3 regions of the Neobacillus sp. NPDC093127 genome follow, and region 2 is predicted to be linked to each of the others. Evidence: riboswitches for the same ligand, from Rfam matches in the RefSeq annotation. Region 2 holds a riboswitch; each other region holds the start of a gene.
The links. Region 2 has a riboswitch for S-adenosylmethionine ahead of ACIQCO_RS04865 (methionine biosynthesis PLP-dependent protein). Riboswitches for the same ligand answer to the same signal wherever they lie in the genome.
Positions count from the first base shown of each region.

Region 1 (5,708 bases), on a different contig from region 2:
TAACATATTAATGTTAGAAATTTGAATAGAATGTGAACTTACCATGTTGTTTATGTTGGTAATGTAAAAAAGAGGCGGCATATGGCTTTTCATGCCCTGCTCACCTCTTTAATATTGATTAGAATCATGCTTTCACGTTCAACCAGCACTACTCTTTTGCCATGATGGATTGAAACTCATCCGTATAAGCGATTAATTTTCCCCATTTCATTAGATCCCTATCAGAAATCTTCCAAGTGTGTTTTTCTGAATCTTGCCGGATGACAGCAAAATCGTGATGATTCGTCGAATAGATAACAAACCCTGCTTTTTTAGCATCTTTAATGAAAAGATAATCCTCAGCACAATCGACTTTTTCAAATCGGATATGATAAAACACATCTTTTCTAAACAATAATGTTGCGCCTGCTACAGTGTCAGTGATGGAATTCTCTGTACCTTTTACATGAATTAATGCCTTCCTATTTTTAAAATAAATATAATACGAGCTTTTTCCGACTACCGAAATTTTGTTATCTTTAAAGGCATTCATCGCACTTGAAATGTAACGAGGACCGTAATAGTCATCATCATCAAATTTTGCGATAAAATCATAGTTCGATTTCATCACACCAAAATTTAAGCAATCGCCAAGCGTTGCATTTTCATGAAGTTGATAAACCTGAACATTACTGTAGTCCTTTGCCCTTTTGACCCACTTGTCCATGTCCATCGAATCCTTATTTAAGATAATAATTAGCTCTTTATCCTTCCAGGTTTGCTGCTGATAATTATTGAATACATTTTCGATACTCTCTTCTCTTATTGTGCACGTAATGATGGAAACCATTATTTCACCCCTTCCCAACAGTTAGGATTTCATGATTTTTTCTAGGAAATTGGTTAAATTAGAATAGTTGTTTAATACTTTGATAGAATTAATATCTTCTTGCAGCTGTTTTCTTGCATCTGTATCAAAACCGGAAGCTCCTAGGATATTGATGTGACGGATATCAACTTCGAGGAAAAGGATAATTGTTTCAAGAATAGTAATAAATTTTTCCTGGAGATTTTGGAACCTCTCTGGGTTCGACTGAACAAGTAATGTGTATTCCTTTAAGATATTATTCATCATCAATAAATCGGTAAGACCGGAAAGCTCTAATCCTAGAATCAACACTTCGACATCATGATGTTTTATTGTAAAAAGACCGAAGTTTCCTATTGTCTCTCTCCATTTTCGTTCCCCAACAGGATGCTCTTGGTGGTATGCGGCCAATTGTTCACTAACAATATATTGGGCACCCAATTTATTTAATCGGTAGCCTAGTTCCCAATCTTCATAACCATAGTGGTAAAAGTCTCCATCAAACACCCCTGCCTGCACGATGAAATCTTTACAGACAGAGACATTACCAGTAATAAATACCATCCACGGAAACGCAAAACCGGTTAACTTTTCATCAAAATTTCTAGTTATTTGTTGTAACCATGGGTAGCCTTTAAACGCTAAATCCTTGAAAGTCTTTCTTGTAATATCGCTTTTTTCTATTAATGGATATGGTTCTTTAAATGGAGTTTTATACGCTTGGAATCGACGATATATTTCTTGATTATTTTTTGCTAAGTCAGCGATTGTGTTTAATTTTCGCTTTGAGAAATCGGGGAAAATACATGAAAATAGCGCTTTAGTATACATGGCTCCAGACACGATCACGTTATCTTTGGATTGGTGATAGTTATAATGATTTTCAACAAAATCAGGTTCTGTTATCATTTCCGCATCAAGAAAGATAAGAATTCTCCCCCTTGCGGAACGAATACCTAAATTTCTCCCCTTCGCTCTTCCAAGCTTTTCATTGCTGAAAATATATTTAAAATGATAGGGCGGTGTATAGTTTAATAGTTTTTCTTTCGTTTGGTCTGTTGAAGCATCATCAATAAGAATCACTTCCATTTTATCGGGATTAAAGGTTTGAAGTTCGAGAGAGTAGAGGGTAAATAAATTTAGCGGATATCTATTTTGGGATGGAATGATGATACTGACTTCAATATCTTGGGTGGTGTTATTTTTTGAAATTAGGGTTTTTTGGGGACTTTGCAAATCTTTTTCGGTTCTCTTCCCTAGGATACTTCTTGACCATTTATAGCTATTTCCTGACATGACATACTCCTTCATTTTCTTTTTTAAAATAACCAGTCCAATTAGTCGTGCTTTTTCACAATATATGAATGTCATTTTAATTTGACTAAACTCCTCCCTATAAAAGAGCAATTCATGCTCTATTTTATAGGGAAAAGGAGCGGAGTGGCGCATAAGCGATTTAGAATGACCAATTTGGATTAAAGTGCTGTTAATGCTTTATCTTTCGTTTCCAACTCATATTCTCCCAATATTGGATAATAGCATAGTGCCTTTTGTTGACTAACCAGCTGTTCAACATCTTTCTTAGTCGCTTGGATGATATACGTCTCTTCAGAAGCTTGTTCAATCCATAAAATCGAAGGATTTAGCTGTTTTTTGGCAAATCCATGTACAAGCCAAGTTTCTTTTTCCTGCGGATTTTCCGATACAGAAATGGCTGCCGGAGCCGGAGTTACAGTCCTTTTGGCAGGATGACTTTGACAGACATACACCAAATCTTCAATTATTGCACTGGCAGTCGGATACATTCCAGCGCCTGGCCCCTGGAGGGTGATTCTTCCGACAATATCCGAGAAAACATTTACAGCATTCTCTACTCCCTCGACATGGTAGAATGGATGTTCATTTCCAACAAGAACAGGTTTAACTGACGCCTTTATTAGACCTCCTGCCCTAGTAAGGCTGGCAATATGTTTGAATCGAAGACCTAATTTTTCAACGGCTTCAATTAATCCACTTGTTATTGAAGTAATCCCCTCCCGCTCGACATCCTGCCAATTTGGTTCTTCCCCAAAAGCGATACGGCTCAGGATCATCGTTTTATAAAAAGCATCATAGCCTTCAACATCATTAGTTGGATCTGCCTCCGCAAAGCCATTCACTTGTGCCGCCAGTAAACTTTCAGCAAAAGACTGCTTTTTCACGCGCATTTCAGTCAAAATAAAGTTCGATGTCCCGTTAAGAATGCCTTGGACTTGCTGGACACGATTTATTTTTAATAACTGCCTTAGCGTTTGAATGACCGGAATTCCCCCTGCGACCGTTGCTTCAAAGCCCAAGGAAACATGATTCTCCTCCGCAAGATTTAACAACTCTTTCCCGTGGTGGGCAAACATTTCTTTATTGGCAGTGATAATATGACAGCCGCGCTCGATTGCCTTTTTCAAAAATGTAAATGTTGGTTCTTTGTCGACAATGGCTTCGACCACAATATCAAGCTGGGGCAGCTCAAGGATTTCTGCAAAATTGTTCGTAACCATGACCCCTTCTCTAATCTCCCGTTCTTTATGCTTGTTTTTGATAAGGACTGCAGCCACTTCAACCTTTTTTCCCAAGACAGCTGCTAACTCATCGGCATGGGATTGTATCGTCCTATATACTCCTTCACCAACCGTTCCAAAACCAAGAATTGCTACTTTAATTACTGACATGTATATCCACCCTTTCAAATGGCTTAATGATCAAATGAGAAAAACCCTCTTCATAAGAAGAGGGTTAGTTTCCTCCTCTTATCTTCCAGGTTAAATAACCTGCTGGAATTAGCACCTTTTCAAGGATTACCTTGATGGTTGCCGGGCTTCATCGGGCCTAGTCCCTCCGCCGCTCTCGATAAGAGTATAAATTTATGCGTCACCATTTTATTATTAGAATTCATTTTAGTCGAAATAATTTGAAGTGTCAATAAATTGCGAATCCACATCTAAAAAATTTGGTGCAATTTGATAAAAACCGAACTAAATTTATAGGTAAGTTAATCTCTTTAGCAAGACAGATTCTTGATTTATGAAACACAATGTACTTCATCGTCATTATATGTTTTATAAAGAGTGATTGATAAGGGAGAATACCTATATTTTCAAGCAAAAAAAAATTGGCTATTGGTCATAGTACAGACCAAGGGTAGCCAGGTGCTTTGTTGTCTCTTAGCCAAAATCCAACTCCACCAGTTTTTAATTTACAGACTACTACATATTGCCCTGAATTATTTTCAAAAAAAAGAGGTTTTCCCGTTACACCTTTAGCAAACGTCTTACTTTTACGCCACTTTCCATTAGAGTCTTGCCAATAATGGGTCAAAGAAGAACCTGACCGGACAATAAGCTCTAGGTTACCAAACATACTTTTGATTGGAATGGAAATTGTATAATTATTTGGATTATCTTCATACCATGGATATTTCTTATTTTTATATTTTTTTGTATTATGTTTATTTTCAATATGCAGGGATTCAATTAATTCATTTTTATAACCGTCTAAATTATCACGATTGTTCAAATGACCACTATTTTTAGTTTCAATGTTTTCTAAAGTATTTTTCCGTTCATAAATGAGTTTGGTCATTTTTTTCTTGTTTCCACTTGCATGGATATAGCGACCGAGAAGCTCAGCATTCGCTTTACCATGTGGATTTGTTTGATAGTTTGAACTAGGGTGCCATAAGTGAAATAATTTCCCTTTAATATTTACGATTTCTCCGCAAAGCGTACGGACAGCATGTGAAAACGCATCATCTTCACCCCCCCAACCAATAAACCGTTCATCAAAACCACCAACTGCTTCAAAGTTTACTCGAGGAATGACAAAGAGTTTTCCTGCAAATCCTTCATAAACCCAATTTGATTTACTACATTCTTCATACTTTACATCAATTGGCCACTTTGGTTTTGTTTTAAGTAATCTTTCAGTACCTTGCCATTCAATATTATATACTTCAGTAAAAGGGACTACCCATGCTGCTTTATCAAGTAATTTTATCGCTTCCACAATAATATTGGAGTTATAAACAACATCCGCATCAGCTATTACAAAAATATCTTTTGTTGCTTTTTTAGCTGCCAAGTTTACAGCCTTAGATTTATTAATGTCCTCGCCATTGATTAGTCCCAAACATAATTCAGCTTCGGGCATCATACGAGCATAATATCTTTTAATCCATTCAAAAGCCTTCGCTCTTGGACCATTGTCAGTTTGGAAAGGTACAATTATTGAAACGTTTTCTAACACTGCAACTCTCTCCTTTATTATAAAAATTTTTATATATTCTAGTTATTTCTTACTGTATGTGAATGGATCTGTGATGGAAACGGCATGTATAATGCTTTCGCTGAATGATTAGTTTCTCGCTGACCGCTGGCATTTGCTTTATGAGGAATTTATTTAAATCATTTGGAATTGCAACATAGTTTATTGTCCCTTTCAAATTCAAGCGCAATTGCATTTTATAAGGTAGAAGGACATGCTGATTATGTGAAATTTAATTGTCGCTGCCATGTAGATAGCTGATGCGTATCTGATTAGGGAGAGATGGAAAGTGAAATTGGGCATTATGTGCGGGATGCCATTAAGTGGAAAATCAACATACAGTAAAACTCTTCAGAAGCAAGGTTGGGTACGTGTTGCGAAGGAATTTGGACTTACTTTGGAAATATTCCATGTAGATACTGATTATGAAACTTGTAAACAACGTAACAGAGCGCTGAGGCGACTATCTGAAAATGTTTTAAAACAAATATACAAATAATTCCAGAAGCCAGTTTCAGATGAAGGAACCATTTTTAAGCTCATATAGCAAAAAATTCCTTCA
Region 1 covers NZ_JBIVOP010000012.1:152,909-158,616, reverse strand. Annotated here, with positions in the region: gene ACIQCO_RS17155 (glycosyltransferase family 2 protein) at 149-829, opposite strand; gene ACIQCO_RS17150 (glycosyltransferase family 2 protein) at 851-2,218, opposite strand; gene ACIQCO_RS17145 (homoserine dehydrogenase) at 2,323-3,555, opposite strand; SAM riboswitch class I at 3,631-3,740, opposite strand; gene ACIQCO_RS17140 (galactosyltransferase-related protein) at 4,007-5,128, opposite strand; gene ACIQCO_RS17135 (ATP-binding protein) at 5,436-5,645, shown strand.
Region 1: it holds a riboswitch for S-adenosylmethionine, as region 2 does, so the genes downstream of both, ACIQCO_RS17145 (homoserine dehydrogenase) here and ACIQCO_RS04865 (methionine biosynthesis PLP-dependent protein) in region 2, are expected to answer to the same signal.

Region 2 (5,708 bases):
ATCGGCACCAAGGCCTTCAAGTCTCGTTAATGCCTCGTTAACAGGCATTTGATTTTGCAAAATTCCAGGCTCTTGAAGCGAGACCTGGGCAATGATGGGCAGCTCCGTTTCCTTCCGGGCAATCGTAAGAATCGTTTCAAGCTCTTCAAGGTCGTAATAGGTTTCCAATAACAACCCATCGACCCCTTCGAGCAAAAGACAATATAATTGTTCACGGAAGCTCCGCTTTAATTCCTCGAGGGAAACAGAATCAGGCTTAACGCCGCGATTCCCGCCAATCGTTCCAAGCACATAGGCATTATTTTGGGCAGCCTTTTTGGCGTTACGAACCGCGGCACTGTTCATTTCCTTCACCGAATCCTCGAGACCATAGCGCTGAAGCTTCAAATAATTGGCCGCATACGTATTGGTTTGGATAACGTCTGCACCGGCATCAATATAGGCCTTATGAATATTTTGGATTTGTCTTGGCTGAGAAAGATTCAATTCCTCGAAGCAGCAGTCCGTACCGTAGGAATATAGAAGCGTCCCCATTGCTCCATCCGCGATTAAGATTTGCTTATTTAATTTTTCTAAAAAGCTCATTGTAATTCTCCTCGTAACACCAATTGTTTTTCACTAACAAGTTCAAGTGCCTTGGAAAAATCCTTAATTAGATCGTCATGATTTTCAAGTCCAACCGATAGACGAATCAGACTGTTTTTTATGCCGCGCTTTTCTCTTTCTGCTTGCGGCATTGCCGCATGTGACATCTTAGCTGGATACGATAAAATCGATTCAACCGCACCGAGACTGACGGCAAAAACAGGTATTTTTACGTTAGCAAGAAAGATTCGAAGTGCATCTTCGTCAGCCAATTCAAAGGATAGGACAGCTCCCGGACCACCCGCTTGATCCTTCTGAATCTGATATTGTGGATGACTGACAAGGCCAGGATAATATACTTTTTCAACGAGCGGATGAGCATCTAAAAATTCTGCTAGCTTAAGAGCTGATTTTTGCGATTGTTCCAAACGAACGTGAAGTGTCTTTATCCCTCTTAAAACAAGCCAGGCATCTTGAACTCCGAGGATGGCCCCGAACCCATTTTGCAAAAAGCCTAATCGTTTAGCCAAATCTTCGTCCTTCACGACGGCAAGTCCTGCTACCACGTCACTATGCCCTGATAGAAATTTGGTCGCACTATGGAGGACAACATCAACTCCTAACGCCAACGGTTTTTGCAGGGCAGGGGTAAGGAACGTATTATCGAGATAAGTGATCGCATCGATTTCCTTCGCTAACTCACAAATGGCTCCAATGTCCGTGACTTTCATTAATGGGTTAGAGGGTGTCTCCATATAAAAAGCTTTTGTATTTGGTTGAATCGCCTGCTTTACTGCGTCTAAATCTGTCATATCGACAAATGTATGGTCAATTCCTAACCGAGGAAGAACTTGTGAAACCATCCGGAACGTTCCGCCATAAACATCTTCGGTAATAACAATATGGTCTCCTGCTGAAAGCAGAAGGAATGCCGTCGAAATCGCGGCCATACCTGAAGAAAAGGCAAATCCTTTTAACCCGCCCTCGAGTTCCGCAATTACATCCTCCAGTGCTTCCCTTGTCGGATTTAAACTGCGGCCATAATCGTACTTGCCAAACTGATCGAAATCAGATTGGTGGAAGGTAGAGGCATGTTGGATTGGTACACTTACAGCCCCTGTAGTTGGATCGACCTTGTGCTGATTATGAAGGAGTTTTGTTTGAAAGCTATATTCAACACGTGCCATTAGGCAATCACCCCTTCTTTCATTTTAGCAAAAGCAAGATCCAGATCTTGGATTAAATCACCGGCATCCTCGATTCCAACGGAAAAACGTAATAAACAATTGTCGACTCCTTGCTGAAGGCGAATTTCTTCAGGAATATCGGCATGGGTTTGCGTTGCCGGATAGGTAATCAAACTCTCCGTGCCGCCAAGGCTTTCAGCAAAAGTTATCAGAGCGATATTTTGAAGAAATGGATTTACCCAAGCTTCTTCTTTCAATCGGAATGACACCATTCCTCCCTTACCAGGATAAAGAACATCTGCAACACTTTCATGGTTGGAAAGGTATTCGACAACCGCCTTTGCATTTTTCTCATGGCGTTCCATCCGAAGCGCTAATGTTTTCATCCCGCGCATTAACACCCAAGCATCAAACGGACTTAACACACCGCCGGCCCCGTTATGATGAAGGGCTAAACCTTCACAAATCTCTTTTCCTTTGGCAACGATAAGGCCCGCCAGCACATCATTATGGCCGCCTAAATATTTTGTTGCGCTATGGATGACAATATCGGCTCCAAGCAGGATGGGCTGCTGCAATAACGGAGTATAAAAGGTGTTGTCTACGATCAGCAAAGCACCGCGCCTCTTAGCAATTTCTGAGATCGCGGCAATATCTGCCTGCTGCATCAGGGGATTTGTGGGGGTCTCTAGAAAGATGGCCTTTGTGGAAGGGGTAATTCTCCGTTCGACCTCTTCCGGACAACAGGTATTCACATATTGCGTCTTTAAGCCCCACTTCTTAAAACCTTGTTCTAACAAACGATAGGTGCCGCCATATAAATCTTCGCTCACTAACCATTCATCACCAGATTGGAACAAAGAAAGCACCGTGAAAATGGCAGCCATACCTGAACTGCAGGCAAATCCTTGTTCACCGTTTTCTAAATCAGCAATTGCCTTTTCAAGAATTTGTCTTGTAGGGTTTCCAGTCCGAATATAATCAAAGCCAGTCGATTGCCCAATTCCCGCGTGGCGATAGGCTGTTGAAAAATATATCGGCGGATTCACCGTTCCAGTCACAGTTTCACTGCGATTTCCAATTTGGGCAAGTTTCGTTTCAATTTTGTACATGGATGCACTCTCCTTTAATGATGGGAATGGTTAATCGCGAGCGACTCCGCTTTTCCAATAGAAAAAGCCTTCTATAAGAAGAAGGCTTTTGTAAATACTACAAAAAAGTCATTCTTCTTATCTCGCAAATTAGCAAACTAATTTGCAGGACTTAGCACCTTTTCAATGGACAAGCCATTGATGGTTGCTGAGGCGTCGCAGGGCCATTCCCTCAACCTCTCTTGATAAGAAATCATTTATTTAGATTATTTATAAAATTTACTACATTGAAAGCGGTGTGTCAATCTGTTTTAATCAAACTTATTGTTTTTTTCCCAGTTTTTAAATTTAATAAAATTTATATATTCGATAAAATCTTCTTTATTCATTCCTTCGATAATAGCCTTTTCGATTATTCCCTGCCACTCTTTGTCCAGAAGTTCCTTCCCGTTTGCATTCCACTGTGATTCTAATTGATTGATTCCAGTCAATAAATATTCAATTGAAACATGTAATGGTTTGGCAATCTTCATTAGAAAATGAATAGATGGATTTTTATTAAGACTCCGCTCGATGTTGCTTAAATAAGATTTAGAGACATTGGCAAGGTCAGCAAGTTCTGTAAGGGTATATCCCTTTTGCTCTCGTACTTCTTTAATTCGTGTTCCAATCATAGGCTTCTCCTTTTAAACAAATTTTAATGTGTATGTATAAATGATTGCATAAGGATCAGTTGCAGAATACTCGAATAAATTTAATGAAACTATGTCACATTACTGATATTATAAACCACAAATCGTTCTTTTTAAAGAATTAATTTATTGGGTTAAGATAAATTTTAATAAACAGATATATTTTGCTAGTGCGTAAATATTATATAGAGGAAACATACATCCAATTACTTCGCTAAAATTCAAGGATGACACAGATTTTTTAAAAACTTAATCCATTAATAATTATTGAAATGTAATAATAATAATGAATTGACTTGTTCTATATAAAGAATTAATATAAGGGTATACAGATTATCGGCTTAGTTATTCATGCAAAATTATTCCTGGTAAAGGCAATCTTTTTTTGCTTGCTTGTTCTTTATGAAGGACAATGCGTTCTTTAAAATATAATTTTGGTGACGCCTTCTTACCGCTATCAATGAAGGCACTCGGTCATACTGTGGGTTTATAACCTTAGACGCTAGTCGTCAAGAGTGTGATGTGAGGAGGGGTTAGATGCCCCAAACCAATTGATTAATGGTTTTGATGATAATGGCTAAGAAAGCCGCTATAATCAAAGCTTTTAATCTTTTTATCATTAATAGAAATTAAAGGAGCGAGAAAATGACCTATCGGCAAAGGATGTCTATGTTCTTTTTGGTAGATTCTTGTATTGTCACATCAGCCATTTTTATCAGCAGGTTCTTGGTCGATGCTTCTTATGTCTTTCATGTTCCAATGATGGTCCTCACGCTATCCATCTTGACTAGCCATCACTTTTTTTCGTTAGTTTTTAAGCTGTATAAAAAGGCGTGGGAGTATGCTAGTGTCGGAGAATTAGTAATTATCGTTAAAATTGTGACATCTTCCATACTTTTGACAGGATTATTGACGCAGCTGCTCCTCCATGAGATCCCCTTTAGGCTTCTGGGGGTAACGTGGTCAGTTAATATCTTGTTAATTGGCGGTTCTCGGTTTTGCTGGAGGGTGTACCGCGATTCCTTTATGAAAAGAAATCAGAATAAAAAAAGAACACTCATTGTTGGGGCTGGTTCAGCTGGAGCAATGGTGGCCAGGCAGCTGTTAAAAAGTCAAGAGGCCCATCTTCTTCCTGTAGGATTTATTGATGATGATATGAATAAACAAAAATTAGATATTTTAGGAATCCCGGTCCTCGGCGGGGTAAGTACGATAGAAGAGAAAGTTCAAGATTTGCAAATCGAGAACATTATTATTGCCATCCCTTCTTTAAGTAGAAAAGAGTTAAATATTATTTTTCAAGAATGTGCAAAGACTTCTGCAAAAACGCAAATACTCCCGATGCTTGAGGATTTAGTAACAGGACGGATATCTGTTAGTCAGTTTCGTGATGTCCAAGTGGAGGATCTTTTAGGCAGGGAACCCATCCATTTGGATATTGCCGCGATATCAAAATACATTACGGGAAAAAAGGTGTTGGTAACCGGTGCGGGAGGATCGATTGGTTCGGAAATTTGCCGACAGGTTGCTATTTTTTCACCTGAACAATTGATTCTATTAGGACATGGTGAGAATAGTATTTATTCGATTGAAATGGAACTAAAGGAATGCTTCGGAGAATCAACGATTGAATTTATAACGGAAATTGCCGACTTACAAGATGCCGCTAAAATGGCAGCAGTGATGAGAATCTATCGACCGGATGTTGTCTATCATGCGGCTGCACATAAGCACGTCCCACTGATGGAACACAACCCTGAAGAGGCAGTGAAGAATAATGTGATTGGGACCATCAATGCAGCAAATGCAGCCAGCTTGAATGGAGTTAAAACATTCGTGATGATTTCGACTGATAAAGCTGTTAATCCAACGAGCGTAATGGGAGCCACGAAAAGGCTGGCAGAAATGATCATTCAATCAGAGGATAGAAGAAGCAATACCAAATTTGTCGCCGTTCGTTTTGGCAATGTCCTAGGAAGCAGCGGAAGTGTGATTCCCTTATTTAAAAGGCAAATAGAAAAGGGGGGTCCTGTTACTGTTACCCATCCTGATATGGTCCGTTACTTCATGACGATTCCAGAAGCGTCTGGACTTGTCATCCAGGCTGGTGCCCTTGCCAAAGGCGGGGAAATCTTTGTGTTAGATATGGGAGA
Region 2 covers NZ_JBIVOP010000002.1:337,010-342,717, forward strand. Annotated here, with positions in the region: gene ACIQCO_RS04855 (bifunctional homocysteine S-methyltransferase/methylenetetrahydrofolate reductase) at 1-585, opposite strand, end outside; gene metC (cystathionine beta-lyase) at 582-1,772, opposite strand; gene ACIQCO_RS04865 (methionine biosynthesis PLP-dependent protein) at 1,772-2,884, opposite strand; SAM riboswitch class I at 2,999-3,115, opposite strand; gene ACIQCO_RS04870 (helix-turn-helix domain-containing protein) at 3,175-3,537, opposite strand; gene ACIQCO_RS04875 (polysaccharide biosynthesis protein) at 4,201-5,708, shown strand, end outside.

Region 3 (5,708 bases), on a different contig from region 2:
CAAAGCCAATCCCCGGTGCCACCATGATATGTGCTTGTTCAAGAAGCATGGTTGAAAATTCCTCAGATGTATATCCATCCGGAACCTTAAGCCAGGCAAAAAATGAGCCTTTTGGGGCGGTGACATTCCAACCGAGCGATTGAAGGCCAGTAATTAACACATTTCGCCTCCGTTCATACAGTTCATTAAGTTCGTTTACACAATCCTGGGGACCCGTTAATGCAACGGCAGCCGCCTCCTGTACCGCTCCAAATAAACTGACGTATAGATGGTCCTGCAAAAGTTCAATTGCGGAAATGACAGTTTCATTCCCCACTGCAAATCCAACTCGCCAGCCCGCCATATTATAGGTTTTCGACAGCGTGTAGATTTCAATTCCCACTTCCTTCGCTCCATCTGCTTGTAAAAAGCTAACCGGTTTTACACCGTCAAAGCCAATCGCACCGTAAGCAAAATCATGGACGACGCAAATATCATTTTCATTGGCCAATTTGACAGTCTCCGTAAAAAACTCCATACTCGCGGTTGCTCCGGTAGGATTATTCGGGTAATTGAGAAACATTAATTTTGCTTTTGATAAAGCAGCCGAATCCAGTTCTTGATAATTCGGTAAGAAACCATTTTCCGCTCTTAAAGGCATCGTAACCATTTCCGCCTGTGCAAGGGCAATGCCTGACCAATAATCAGGATAACCCGGGTCGGGAACGAGGATGGTATCGCCTGGGTTTAATAAACACTGAGGAATCTCGACCAGCCCCGCTTTACCGCCAAATAAAATCGCCACTTCTTTGTTTGCATCAATGGTCACACCATATTCTCTTAAATAAAAATCTGCAGCAGCTTGTTTTAAGTAACCAAATCCTTGAAAGGGCGAATATTTATGGTTGAGCGGATTGGCCGCGGCTTCCTGAAGCTTTGCGACAATATGCGGCGGTGTTGGCTGATCTGGATTGCCTTGTCCTAAGTTAATCACATCATGGCCCGCGGCTATATATTCTCCCACTTTTTTAACAAGACCTGCAAAAAATTGTTTTGGTAGACTTTTCAATAGTTCCGATGACTGAAATTGCTTCATCGTTCTCACCTGCTTTTTTATTTTCAAATTATTGTTGAATTTCTAGTGACAAATGTTATAACTTTTATACTAGCTTGTAAAGAGAAAATTTCAAAAGAGGTGAAGATTCATGAAATTAAAGATTCCCTGTTCTTATCTTTTGGACGGATTGGCTTGTGGCTATAATAAAAAATATTGACACCAATTGCATAATCTTGGTATAGTTTTTATCAGATTGAAAAAAACTGAAAACTTTATTTACTCTTATCATGAGCTGGCTGAGGGATTGGCCCTTTGAAGCCCAGCAACCGACCGGAAAACCATTATGAAATGGGGCGCCTATTCGCGCCGGGGAAAACCCCCTAACAGGCACGGTGCTAATTCCAACAGAAGGATTGTCTTTCTGAGAGATAAGAGGTGCGAAGAGTAACCGTCTTCTAGCCTCTTTCAGATGAGAAAGAGGCTTTTTTAGTGCAGAAATTAGCACAGATAAGCCTCCACTAATTAGGAGGATTTATAGAAATGAGTCTATTAAAGCAAACAACTTATCAGCCATTAACCGAAACTACCGCCACAGAGATAGCCTTAGCATTAAACCTTTTTTCTGATAACACTAAACTTTCCTGTAAGGAGATTGGTGATGGGAATCTTAATTTAGTTTTTCATATTGTCGACGAAAAGAACGGAAAAGGCGTAATCATCAAACAAGCTCTTCCATATGCCAAAGTTGTAGGCGAAAGCTGGCCATTGACACTTAAAAGGGCAAAGATTGAAGCAGATGCCTTGAAAATATTCGGTTCTATTGCTCCAAATTATGTTCCAGAGGTTTACTATACTAATGATGTACTGGCCGTGACTGTCATGGAAGACCTCTCCCATCTTTTGATTGCGAGAAAGGGATTTATTAAAGGGGAAACCTACCCGCTTCTTTCCCAGCATCTGGGTGAATATCTGGCGAGAACACTCTTTTTCACATCCGATTATGGATTAAGTCCATCTGTAAAAAAAGAACAGGTTCAGCAGTTTATCAATCCTGAGCTTTGCAAAATCACCGAGGATTTAATTTTCACCGATCCATTCTTTGATGCAGAGACCAACGATTTCGAGGCTGGCTTGCGTAGTACAGTTGAGGCACTTTGGAAAGATGAGGAACTGAAATTTCATGTGAACGTATTGAAGAAAAGTTTTTTAACAGAAGCAGAAGTTCTCCTTCACGGAGATTTGCATACAGGAAGTGTTTTTGCCAATGATTCGGAAACAAAAGTTATTGACCCCGAATTTGCGTTTTATGGTCCCGCCGGATTTGATATTGGCCAGATATTTGCGAATCTCCTTTTCCAAGTCCTAGTGAACGAGCAAAAACAAGCTCTCTTTATCAATCATCTTGAAACAGTGTGGAATGTATTTGAAGAACAATTCACACGCCTTTGGAACACTGAAAATAAGGAACATTTAGCACTATCATCCGTATTCTTACACTACAATTTAGCTAAGTTTTTCGAGGATGCTCTTGGTTTTGCTGGCTGTGAGCTAATTCGGAGAACCATTGGACTCGCACATGTTGCCGATTTAGATAGTATTAATGAGGAGCAAACCAGATTAGCTGCCAAACGTAAAACGTTGGAGCTTGGAGGAATCCTTATCAAACAAAGGAAAGAAATCAAGAATTTTGGAGCTTTTATTGGTACGGTTAAAGGATTCCTTTAATCGAAAAAGCAATCCGATGTTATTCGGATTGCTTTTTTACTTTGGTATTGCAACATTGTTATCGTCAATTGGAAGGGTGATCCGAAAAATCGTCCCTTTTCCTTCTTCACTTTCAACGATTATGGTTCCTTTATGTTCTGCAATAATGCGAAAGCTTACCATTAATCCAAGGCCAGTACCTGAGTCCTTAGTTGTATAAAATGGTTCACCAAGCTTATTTATGATTTCTTTCGGTATTCCGCATCCTTCATCCTCAATCGAGATACTCATTCGATCCGCAAGTTTCTTAATAGTAATGGTTATATTCCCGCCTTCTGGCATAACCTCAATGGCATTTTTAATTAAATTAATAAAGACTTTTTTCAACTGATTTGGTTCGCAAAAAATAGGTGGAAGCTGTTCATTATAGTTCGTAACAAATTGAACATTGTGAAGGACCGCTTGTGCAGTGAGCAAGTCGACAGTCTCCTTCATGATTTGAGTTATTTCCTTCTCTTCATACCTAGTTGCTTGCGGTTTAGCAAGAATCAAAAATTCATTGATAATCGAATCAATTCGCTGAAGCTCCGAGGTAATAACCTGATAATACATCGAATGCTCTTTCATGATACTGCCTTCAAGTAATTGGATGAAACCTTTTAAGGCTGTCATCGGATTGCGAATTTCATGGGCAATTCCTGCCGCTAGTTCGCCAATCACATTTAAGGTATCTGATTTTCGCAGATGCTCCTGCATTTCCATCTTTTCCGATATATCCTTAAAAACGGTAAAATTCAACCCCTCAACGATTTCCGCTTTTGAGGAATATTCAAAGTACCTTTTTTTTCCACCTTCTTTTTCTACCATGATTATAGAGGTACTATGCCCATCATTGAGAACCTGTTCAAAATGTTTTATTATTTCCTGTATATTGCTTTCATGATGGGTATATAAGTCGTATAACCGCAGTCCGATTAATCTTTCCTTTGGGAGGCTAAGCATTTTTTCACCAGCCAAATTAATATCAACGATATGATGCTGATTATCCCATAAAATAAGGCCATCGATGGAATCTTCAAAAATCCGTCTGTACCTTTGTTCGCTCTTCTGCAAATCAGTTTCCATCTTCCGCATTTCACTAATTTTAAGAGGTAAAGCGTTTTCCTGTTTGATCTGCTTCTCCACTTATAGCCACCCCGCGAACATAAATAATCGTCCAATAAATAGGATTATAAGTCATATATTCTACATCGAACAAGAAAAATCCTTTTCGCACGTTAAGCAAATTTTTAATGACCATGACCGTAAAAAAACGCAAAGCACTTGTGTGCTTTACGTTTTTGCATTACCTATAACATAGGATTTTCATGCTTCGCTTTTAGACGCTGCCATCTTTTTTCTACTTCTGCTTCAAACTCTTCTAAAATAGGTTTGTTTTCATCTTTTAAAAGATGTTTTGTTTTACCCATATATTTTAACCAATCAGAAAGTGGAATCCGTTTGTTCTTTTCCTCTGGATTGTAGGTAATCGTTGTTTCACCTTGTTCTACTTCATAAAGCGGAAAGAAGCAGGAATTTACCGCAGCTTCAACAATTGTTGTACCGAATCGGTCGTCCGATTTCCAGTTTAAAGGACAAGCGATTAAGAGTTTCCCGTACACAGTCCCTACATTTTGGGCATACCACTGTGCTTTAGCACCCTTTTTCACCAAGTCTTGCGGGAAGGCTTCTGAACCTGTAAATACATACGGTATATTGGTTGCAGCCATGATTTGCGCTGTATCCTTATGGTGGAAGGCTTTACCTCGCTGTGTATTTCCCACACCAGAAGTACTTGTCATATGCCCCATTGGTGTCGAATAAGACATTTGTGAACCTGTATTCATATAGCCTTCGTTATCATATTCAAGCATAATTAATTTATGTCCGCGAAGAGCCGTACCAATGGCCGAACCCATCCCGATATCCATTCCGCCATCCCCAGTAATCATAACAAACGTAGCATCGTCAGCTACCTCGATTTCACCGCGGCGCTTCAGTTCCATAAATGCTTCAAGCGTACCGGATAATGTGGCTGCACCGTTTTGGAAGAGATTGTGAATCATCGTTTGCTTATGTGATGTGTTTGGATAACCAGTTGTTGTAACATAGGCACAGCCTGTTTGGAATAGGGTAACGACATCGCCTTCGATGCCTTTAAAGAATAATTCCAAACCAGCGAATATGCCGCATCCAGGACATGCCCCGTGACCGGAGGAAATCCGTTTCGGTTTGCCTGTAAGTGCCCGAAGCGGCGGGATTTTCACTTTTAATTTATTTGTTTCCTCATCCATTTTCACATCAATTAAGCCTGTTTTAAATGCATCTCCATGCTGCGGCATAATGACTGGCTTCAGAATTTTCTCCGGATCACCTTGAACATGACCATAGTAATCAAACGGCTTATCAGCTCTTCCTTTATCCATTGCGTCAATGGCCATATCAAAGAAAGCTTGCGCATCGGTTGCATAAAAATCCTTACCGCCGAGGCCAAAGACACGGCTTAAAACAATGGTTTGGTTTTCTTTATCATCTTGAAGTGCTGATTTTACTTCATGGGTTAAGTTAGGACCATTGGCACCGTAAGAATCAGCACGTTCTCCCACCAATAATGATTTCACATTTTTCAGGGCCTCGCGAATTTTCTTCGACGGGAATGGACGGATGATATTCGGGCTGATAACACCTGCTTTTATCCCTTTTGCACGAAGCTGATCCACAACATCCTTAGCCGATTCGGCGGCAGAGTTTAATAAGAATAAAGCGACATCAGCATCTTCCATTTTATATAAATCAAGAACAGGATATTCTCGGCCGGAAAGCTTTGCATATTCGGCAGCAACTTCTCTAAATACCTCACCGGCATTGTAGATTGCTTCTGACTGTTGGAAATGATTGTTGATGAAATCATCACCGCTCATATGGGCAC
Region 3 covers NZ_JBIVOP010000001.1:623,382-629,089, forward strand. Annotated here, with positions in the region: gene ACIQCO_RS03110 (pyridoxal phosphate-dependent aminotransferase) at 1-1,075, opposite strand, end outside; SAM riboswitch class I at 1,316-1,471, shown strand; gene mtnK (S-methyl-5-thioribose kinase) at 1,577-2,761, shown strand; gene ACIQCO_RS03120 (ATP-binding protein) at 2,798-3,925, opposite strand; gene ACIQCO_RS03125 (thiamine pyrophosphate-dependent enzyme) at 4,090-5,708, opposite strand, start outside.
Region 3: it holds a riboswitch for S-adenosylmethionine, as region 2 does, so the genes downstream of both, mtnK (S-methyl-5-thioribose kinase) here and ACIQCO_RS04865 (methionine biosynthesis PLP-dependent protein) in region 2, are expected to answer to the same signal.